Regions from separate parts of the Paenibacillus sp. cl130 genome, predicted to be linked through region 2. Evidence: predicted binding sites of a transcription regulator. Region 2 holds the regulator's gene; each other region holds the start of a gene.
What was found. The regulator LexA, encoded in region 2, represses DNA repair genes until DNA is damaged. The targets are predictions, from matches to a motif close to CGAACATATGTTCG.

Region 1: addB (helicase-exonuclease AddAB subunit AddB) is a predicted target of LexA. The motif match lies at 1,805-1,818, and genes of this name have one in related genera.
Region 3: recA (recombinase RecA) is a predicted target of LexA. The motif match lies at 1,509-1,522, and genes of this name have one in related genera.

The regions. Positions count from the first base shown of each region.
Region 1 covers NZ_FOYG01000002.1:665,066-668,328, forward strand. The annotation lists gene addB (helicase-exonuclease AddAB subunit AddB) at 1-1,738, opposite strand, end outside; gene BM358_RS09220 (class I SAM-dependent rRNA methyltransferase) at 1,976-3,263, opposite strand, start outside.
Region 2 covers NZ_FOYG01000003.1:692,603-695,865, reverse strand. The annotation lists gene BM358_RS26465 (hypothetical protein) at 1-81, opposite strand, end outside; gene BM358_RS26460 (hypothetical protein) at 123-287, opposite strand; gene BM358_RS12225 (hypothetical protein) at 524-826, opposite strand; gene lexA (transcriptional repressor LexA) at 1,110-1,736, opposite strand; gene BM358_RS12215 (LysM peptidoglycan-binding domain-containing protein) at 1,925-2,293, shown strand; gene BM358_RS12210 (DUF896 domain-containing protein) at 2,402-2,608, shown strand; gene BM358_RS12205 (hypothetical protein) at 2,729-3,238, shown strand.
Region 3 covers NZ_FOYG01000001.1:254,963-258,225, reverse strand. The annotation lists gene BM358_RS01130 (competence/damage-inducible protein A) at 81-1,349, shown strand; gene recA (recombinase RecA) at 1,592-2,653, shown strand; gene BM358_RS01120 (regulatory protein RecX) at 2,850-3,263, shown strand, end outside.

The sequences.
Region 1 (3,263 bases), on a different contig from region 2:
TATCCAGCCTCTCATCACCCATCATTTCGACAATTTGATCCAGTAGTTCAAGCACCGCATCCCATACTTGACGATGCTCCTTCGCCTGCTCAGGTTTTCCTGCTTCCTCTGCCTGATGAATGAAGGCGTCCAGCTTGTGGCCGATTTCTGCATCCTCCAGTAACAGATATACCGCTTCACACTTCTCAAGTGCAGTTCGTGCCTTGCCGACACGTTTCTCAAACGCACGTAAAGGCGTCACGATCACATCCCGGCACAGTTCCATCAAATCCAACGTTTCATCCCGTTGACGGCTCCGTTCCTGCTCCTCCAGCTCCAGTGACAAGCTGGGCACAGCCTGCCACGGGCGACCGTCTGTCCAACGGCTGCCTTGTATTCCGCAGGCTAGTACATAGTTTTCCAAACGGTCCATCTCCTCACGACTTACCCGACCATCCAGCGGCAGGAGAAGGTCTGTTTTGACCGCACGGAATACATCCTCATATCGCCAACGACGCTGCACGATATCCAGCGAAGCCCGAATCAATTCCACTAAGGGATGATGCAAAACACTTCTCCGCTGATCCAGAAATACTGGAACCTCATATTGTTTGAATATCGGTTCCACCCATGGCTCATAATCTTCAATATGACGTACAAACAGGGCCATCTCCCGATAACGAGCGCCCTCATCTCGGGCCAGACGACGCATTTCGCGTACAGCCCCTTCCAGCTCTGCACGGCGATTAGCCGCAGTGTACAGTTTTATGCCTTCCGGCTGTTCTTCTGTCCACTGCTCTCGTAGCTGCTGCAGCCGCATCCATTGTTCCTGATTCCGTAACCCTGTACGATGTTCAAAGTTAGCCTCCAAATACGCCAACGCCGGACGCTCCTTAAATCTCGGCAGCGGATCAGGGCGCAGTAATTGTGTCTGCGTCTCTATCATCAGCTCGTCTGCCATTCCTTTGAGCTTTACATACGTAGCCGCTGAGGGATGAAACAAATCCAGCTCATGCGGAAGCTGTCCGCTCTCGTAGCTGCGGTTGCAAGTCAGCGCCACCGTCAACGAAGAAGCGTGCAGCATAAGCTGCTCCACCACCTTGTATTCATGTGGTGTAAACCTGCGGTAGCCATCCATCCAAATATCTGCCCCACGCACAAGGGAAGACTCAGCAATCTGTTCTGCCAGCATGCGCAGCGTATCTTCACCGTCAATATATTTAAGCGTCAGCTCTCGTTCAAAATCCTCATAGATTAGACTGATATCTTTGAGCTTGCCGCGCAAAATCGGAGTTGACTCTCCAGCAGCGTTCATTCGCTCCAGTTGCTCCGGTACAGACCGAGTATCATTTCCATACTGCTTTAGCTCCGTAAACAATGTATTCAACCGATCCACAAAGCCGAGCTGGTCTCCCGAATCCTTAAACAAACTCAGTTCATCCTTGCGACGACGAATAATTTTATATAAAAGCATCTTCTTGCCTTCTTCCGTTACAGGCACCAGTGCTGAACCCCCGGTTTCCTGCATAACTAAATAGGCAAGACGATGAAATCCCATCACTTGGGCGCGCACCGACCCCTGAATACCGTTTCCGGATTCTGTAAGTAACGCATGCTCAGAAGCAAATGACGATTGCTCCGGTACAAGTAACAGCATAGGCTTACCTAGCGGCTCCTCGCGTAACATAGACGTCATTTCATTGCGGATTAACGTACTTTTACCACTCCCAGAGCGGCCAATCAACAAGCGAACCGACATGATGCGGCCTCCTTTCCAACGAACAACATTCTATTAAACAGTATAGCATATCAGGCAAGGGAGAAAAGAACGTACGTTTGCCATGTTGTAGCAATTCTTCCTCCCTCTAAAAAAACAAATCAGTCCCGCAGATTGGCTTGGTGCATGCCTTCTCTACAGGACTGATTTATACCTAAACGAGTCTATTTTACCTATTTAATCACCAAAAAGGCGATTGACTTTGACCTTGTATGAAACCTACAGCTGTGTCCGGCTGCGCACCTCAAAGATGGCGAATTTCAAGTAATGGCCTTCCTCCACACCCAAAATTTGAGGATGGTCTTTACCAGCCGCTCTCCAGTCTACCAGACGAAGGATTTTGCCGGCATCTGCCGCCGCTTCCTTAATGGTATCTAAAAACAACTCTGGCCGCATATGGAACGAGCAGCTCGCAGTCACCAGATAGCCGCCCTCATTAACCAGCTTCATCCCGTGCAGGTTGATATCTTTATATCCACGTGTAGCTCCTTTGACAGCGTTCTTCGTTTTGGCAAAGGCTGGCGGATCAAGAATGACCACGTCAAAGGTGCGTCCGCCACCTGCTGTCAGCGGCTTGGATGTATCTCCTTTGCCCCCGGCTCGTGCATTGCGTTCCTCTACACCTTTCACTTGATTGCGCAAATATTGAAAAGCATCGTCGACGACAAACTCAACGCGTTCCTCAAAACCGTTCAGCTTGACATTATCCCGCGCACTTTCAATCGCATGCTCTGAAATATCAAGACAAGTTACTTTTTTAGCACCATGTTTACATGCATTGAGCGTAAAGCTTCCCGTGTGCGAAAAACATTCCAATACGGTTGCGCCATCCCAGAATGGGAATTCAACAACCTTACCACTTTTATTCACTGGCTTCATGACCGTTGTGCCCGCATCCCCTGAGTCTGCAGCTACTTCTTGTAGCGTAATTCCACTACGTGCTCCCCAACCTGTCATCAACGGTGCTATGGCCGCACGATTTTCACGCTGGTCAAAGAAATAACCCGTCTTCTGGCCCTCTACGATATCAACCTTGATTTGCAGGCCATTTTCCGTCACTACCACATGACGCGGGCAATCACCGTACAAAGGACCCTTCGTTTGTTCCAATCCTTCCAGCTCACGGATGGATACATCACTTCGCTCATATATACCAACAGGACCCACTACTTCAACGAGCGCATCCCTGATTTCTTCCCTGCGCCGATCCATGCCAAGCGTTAACAACTGCACGACTAACACATCACCAAATCGATCTACAATCAGTCCAGGCAAAAAATCAGCCTCGCCGTACACCAACCGATAAGCGTTTCCCCCGGTCACAAAACGTTCGCGGTGCTCCAGACATTTGCGAAAGCGTTGGGCAAAAAAGTTTTGATCCATTGCTTCCAGCGGCTCGTAGGACATCACACGCACTGTAATTTGTGAAGCTGGATTATAGTAACCTGTCGCCAAATAACGCCCCTGATGGTTAACGATACTGACCAAATCGCCTGCCTCTGGGTCC
Region 2 (3,263 bases):
TGCACGCGCAATGGCTCTTTGAGTGGAACGGATGTTTGGTCTTCTTCTTCTCAAATCACGTCTGCAATGTCTTCTGCTCATATTATCACCTCCCTTCAAAGAAATGAAGGTACGGTTAAATCTTAGTGGCGTTTATGCTTACGCTTGGCAATTTTGATATTCAAGGCATTGGTTGCTAGTGCATTTCCGCTTCCTGTTTTAGCAGCTGCGGCTTGAAAGACTTTAACGACCAGATATCTGTTTTTCCCGATGCGATGCTTATACGTTTTAACTCTATTTCTGATCATCTGCATATCTCCTTTGCTTAGTTCTGCTATATACATATGTCAATTGTGATAGTAATGTATCAGCATAAATCTATTAAAAGCAAAAAGAAGCTAGTACCTATATTCCTAATGGTTAATAAAAAAACTCATGCGAACCTGTCTTCGCCTTTTCAACTTTACGTTGCAGGAGAATGTTATAGGCAGGTCGGCATGAGTCTAATAGTGTAGATAAAGATAATAGGCAGTTAGTATGAAAATTATTTACTATTAAGAGTGTTAAGTTTTTTCTCGTAGTACGCCTCTTGGGCAAGAATATGATTCAGTTGTTCAGAGAGCTGTTTATATTCTTGGCTGTCTTCTGGATAATTATTTCTTTCGAAAATTACAGCTTCGAGTTGCTTTTCTAAATACCTGAAATGGATAAGTATTTGTATATACTTAATACGGTCGTAGGTTGTTATGTGGGAGTTCTCTTTTGCATACAAATGATCCATTGTTGGAACTACACAGCTTATGGCGATAAATATCACAACAAACGCTGAAATTATAATTTTTTTCATTTAATTCCTCCTACAGAGCTATAAGTAATTAATATACCATATTTATCTAAAACAAAGAAAGATCTATTAGTTTTGCCCATGACAGTATAGCTGCTCAAGGTCAGTGGGGAATTATTTGAGATGAGGAGGCTGATTTTTAGTAGAAAAAATAGGGATAGGTTGCTGAAATGAAAAAAAAAGTTGTGAGATACATAATAAACATAATAGCAATACAAAACCGGCTTGCCCTAGGCAGCCGGTTTTGTATTAGTGGATAGAATAACGGGGAAGAAAGAACGAGAAATCAGTGGAAGTCCCGGAAGAGTCCTACAACCTTGCCCAAAATGCTGACGTGTGTCAGGCGAAGCGGTTCAAAGGCTGGATTTTCAGGTTGAAGCCGGATATGATCCTTTTCTTTGTAGAAGGTTTTAACTGTAGCTTCGTCTTCATCTGTCATAGCTACAACAATATCACCATTATCAGCGGTCTGCTGCTGACGTACGATTACATAGTCTCCGTTAGCAATACCAGCTTCAATCATGCTTTCGCCTACAACAGATAACATGAATATTTTATCCTCACCAACAAAGTGTTGGGGAAGAGGAAAGTAATCTTCAATATTTTCTGTCGCCGTAATAGGAAGGCCAGCAGTTACTTTGCCGACGACGGGGACACGACTAATGGAGTAATTAATCAAGTTGCTGTTATCCGATTCGTCTTGACCGAGTAACTCAATAGCCCGTGGTTTTGTAGGATCGCGGCGAATGAGTCCTTTTTTCTCTAAACGATCCAAATGACCATGAACCGTAGAACTGGAGGCTAATCCGACAGCCTCGCCTATTTCGCGTACAGAAGGGGGGTATCCCTTTAGACGCACTTCATTGCGGATAAATTCAAGAATGGCCTGCTGGCGGCTCGAAATCTTAGACATACCGTATCAACCCCATTTAGTAACGTTTGGGAAAATTATAGCATAGAACCTCCGTTCGTACAAACATAAGTTCTAAATAATCCCTAAAAATAATTACGAACTTTTGTTCTCTTTTCTATTGAACAAAACAAATGTTCGTGTTATATTGTGAAAACATAAGAACAAACGTTTGGAGGACACAGCCAATGATGAAATATAGCACTTATCAAAGTATTTTTCCGATGAATTTAGAAAATTTACAGGAGACTCGAAAAGAGGGTAGGGCACGTTTTATGCAGATTATTACCAATACTCTTTTACTTAAGCTTCTTATTATAGTGATTGTTGCTTGGATTGCAGGGGCAGGTGTACTTACAGTTTTCGCGGCACCTTCAGCTTCCAAGGAAGAAGTGACTAAACTGACCGTACAACCTGGGGATACGTTGTGGGAGATTGCCGCAAATCATAAACCGGAACGAATGGATACACGGGTATATATAGAAGGAATTGTGCGGATTAACGGTTTGGAGGATCGGGGAGTGCAGGCAGGTCAGGTACTCAAGCTTCCTAACTTCTGATCTATAGACTATTAGAGCTTGTCAGGGAGCGTAATACGGGAGCCTTGACAAGCTCTTTTCTACATGTCAAAGTGTATTATATCTTTGCTTTTATGGAGGGGACACAATTTGGATATAGACAGCTTGGTACAGCGCATTAATGAATTAGCGCGCAAAGCAAAATCCGAGGGTTTGACGGAAGAGGAAGCCACAGAGCGCGCCAATCTTCGGGAAATTTATTTAGGTAACATTCGCCGTAATTTTCGGCAGCAGCTTGAGACGATTGAATTTGTGGACGATGATACATCGAAAGGAAATGACGGGCTGAAGCATTAATGTTGTTAAAATGCCGAAGCCTGCAATTTGCCTTTTGTTTTAGGTACCTTTTATGGTATCTATATAGATCAGCTTTGAGGCAATTGTTTTAATGTAATATATCTGGGAAGGAATTGAGAGATGGCCCGATCATTTGAAAGAAAAGTACGCAAAAACACAGCGCATTTAAATAAATCGCGCAAAAAGCAAGGCATTCAAACCATTAGCGGCGCAGGTTCTACAATGGATATTTTCCGTGGCCGTAACATTACTGTGCCAATTATGCTGGCTGGTCTTTCTGTATTGTACATGCTTATGAGTTACTTTTTGACTAAGACCGGTATGCGAGGGATGGATTGGCTTGTATTCGGCCTGTACTTGATGCTGGCTGTTATCTTTTTCATCCGTCGTCCTTATTTGAAAGTGGGAAAGGATACTCTCTATATGCTGAAAGGTGGTAGAGAACGTCCAATGACGGCAGGGGACATGAAAGCCATCAAGATTGAAAAGGGTTACGTAACCGTTGAAAGAAAAGGTAAGGGTGGTAATTTTATTTTCACAAAATCATTAGGTCGCTATGACACGGATGCCATTGCAGAGCGACTTGAGAAGTTTGCGCTATCCAATCAGATACAGGTAGACAAGAAATAACTGATTTAGCCTGTAGCTCTGTAAC
Region 3 (3,263 bases), on a different contig from region 2:
GGAAACAGCAATAGGGACTAAACTTATTGCTGTTTCTTTACATAATTCCCATAATATTCGCAGTACAGGAGGAAGAATTGATGAAAGCTGAAATAATTGCAGTAGGTACAGAGTTATTGCTCGGACAAATAGTGAATACAAATGCTCAATATTTGTCACAAGAGTTGGCTACAATCGGAATCGATGTATATTTTCAGACTGTAGTTGGCGATAACATAGATCGGCTTCAGGAAGCGATAAGAATTGCTCAGAAGCGTGCGGATATTATTTTGTTTTCCGGTGGTCTGGGACCGACTCAGGATGATTTGACGAAAGATGCGATAGCGTCTGTATTGGGGCGAAAATTGCACATAGATCGTCTTGCAATGGACAAGCTAGATCAGTTTTTCCGTAACCGTGGGGTAGAAATGACCGAGAATAACCGCCGGCAGGCGCTTTCTATTGAAGGCGCTACTCCGCTTGAAAATGAGACAGGGCTAGCTGTGGGCGACGCAATTGCACAGGACGGTAAATTTTATGTAGTTTTGCCTGGACCGCCTAAGGAACTCAAACCCATGTTTGCAAACCAAGCGAAACCTTGGTTGCTTCAGCAGGCATTGAGCGGTGAGGAAATGCCAATTTATTCAAAAATGCTAAAATTTGCAGGGATCGGTGAGTCAGCTCTTGAAACCCATTTGTTAGATCTGATCCAATCCCAGACAGACCCCACGATTGCTCCTTATGCCAAGGAAGGGGAAGTCACGATCCGTATATCCACCAAGGCGGCCAGCGAAAGTGAAGCACTAATTAAGCTGACGGCTACGGAAGTAGAAATTCAGCAGCGTCTTTCGGAATATATGTATGCAAGTGAAGATGTTACGCTGGAGAAGGTTATCGTAGATCTAATGGCCAAACGCGGGCTCACTGTGAGTGCGGCAGAAAGCTGTACAGGTGGAATGCTGATGGAACACATCACTTCTATACCTGGCAGTGCTGTTATGTTTCAAGGTGGCATCGTGTGCTATTCCAATGAAATGAAGATGAAATTACTCAACGTGCCTTATGATTATTTGGAAGGGGATCAAGCGCCAGGTGCAGTGAGTAAGGAAGTAGCCCTTGTGCTTGCAGAGCAGGCGAGAATGATCATGGACAGCGATTTTGGACTTTCAGTTACTGGTGTTGCCGGGCCTGGGTATTCCGAACGGAAGCCAGTCGGTTTGGTGTATATTGGCATTGCTGAACGCGACAAGGAAACGGAAGTACATGAACTGAGACTGAGTGGTAACCGTGAAACAATCCGACTGCGATCAGTCAAAGCAATCCTGTACAGATTGTGGCGCAGGCTGGTAGAGAACGAGAAACTCTCTTAAACATCTATGTACAGTGTGGGTCGTAGAGTTGTTTTAGATAGATATTCATGATATAATCTTCTTATCGGAAGAACCGTTGCAAAGCCTTTTGCCAGCGGTTCTTTTTTTGTTTTAAGAGACAGGTGTAATTGTAGAAGAGAGCTGTGTGAACAAAAAAAACGAATGTATGTTCGAAAAAATGCTTGGCAAGCGTGTCAAAACAAGGTATTATTAAAGTACAAACAATGAAGGATGTGAGTTTATTGTCAGATCGTCGTGCTGCGCTGGATATGGCGCTCCGTCAAATAGAAAAGCAATTTGGTAAAGGTTCCATTATGAAGTTGGGTGAGTCTACCCACATGCAAGTGGAAACGATCCCCAGTGGTTCGATTGCTTTGGATATTGCGTTAGGAACGGGCGGCTTTCCAAGAGGCCGGGTTATTGAAATATACGGACCGGAATCATCCGGTAAAACGACAGTAGCTCTTCACGCTATCGCAGAGGTGCAAAAAACAGGCGGACAAGCCGCCTTTATCGACGCCGAGCATGCGCTTGATCCGTCGTATGCAAGCAAGCTGGGTGTCAATATTGATGAGTTGTTACTATCGCAACCAGATACAGGAGAGCAGGCGCTTGAGATTGCCGAAGCTCTTGTACGTAGTGGAGCAGTAGACATTGTAGTTGTTGACTCCGTAGCGGCACTTGTGCCCAAGGCAGAGATTGAAGGCGAAATGGGAGATTCCCACGTTGGTCTTCAAGCACGTTTGATGTCTCAGGCATTGCGTAAGCTTTCTGGAGCCATTAATAAGTCGAAAACCATTGCTATTTTTATTAACCAGCTACGTGAAAAAGTAGGTGTTATGTTCGGTAACCCTGAAACAACACCAGGTGGACGTGCCTTGAAGTTTTACTCTACGGTACGTTTGGATGTTCGTCGTATTGAAAGTTTGAAAATGGGTAACGACATTGTGGGTAACCGCACACGTATTAAAGTCGTGAAGAACAAAGTTGCCCCTCCTTTCCGTCAGGCTGAGGTAGATATTATGTACGGTGAGGGCATTTCCAAAGAAGGTAGCCTGATCGATATCGGTACGGAGCATGACATTGTCGACAAGAGCGGAGCCTGGTATTCCTACGAAGGTGAGCGCCTTGGTCAGGGACGTGAGAATGCTAAGCAATTTTTGAAGGAAAATCCGAATATTGCTAGTACGATCGAACAAAAAATTCGGGTGGCCAGCAATCTGATTACGACGGTTGCTCCGCCTACAGAAGAAGAGTTGGCACAGCAAGCGAAGGAAGAACAGGAATTGTTGGAGCTTGAATAAAGCTCGGTGAATCCTGGTTTGTGAACTGGGGCCAGGGTTATGGCACCGTCCGTTTGAATAGCATGATTCTGATGCCCTGCACAGTTGTGCAGGGCATTTTTGCATCAACTAGAGTCTGCTTTGTCAGTGGAATCTAACTTTTGCGTAGCAGGTGTTCAAAGGCTGCTTTCGTGAATTTCAAAGTGAGGGAAATATATTGCAGTTGGACGATGAAGATGAATACACTTCGGAAGCAAATAAGCAACAAGGGATTTCTCTTTTTCCGGATCATGAGGAATTGATGATTACTAGGGTAGAGCAGGGACAGGGACGCAAACATGGAAGGTATATCATACATTTTGGTCCTTATTCACTGTCTGTATTAGAAGATGTAATGATCAAGTACAATATGTTCAAAGGAACGTCATTTGATAAAAAAGAACTGGAAGATATCGTTCTGGCAGATGAAAAGCAACAGGCTTATGTACTTGCGCTTCGCTATTTGGGGCGAAAGCCTCGCACACGTCAGGAAATTGCCCAGCGTTTAGCGCAAAAAGAACTGGATCAGTCTGTTATTGACGAAGTAATGGTCCGACTCCATAGGGAACAACTCGTAGATGATGATTTATAC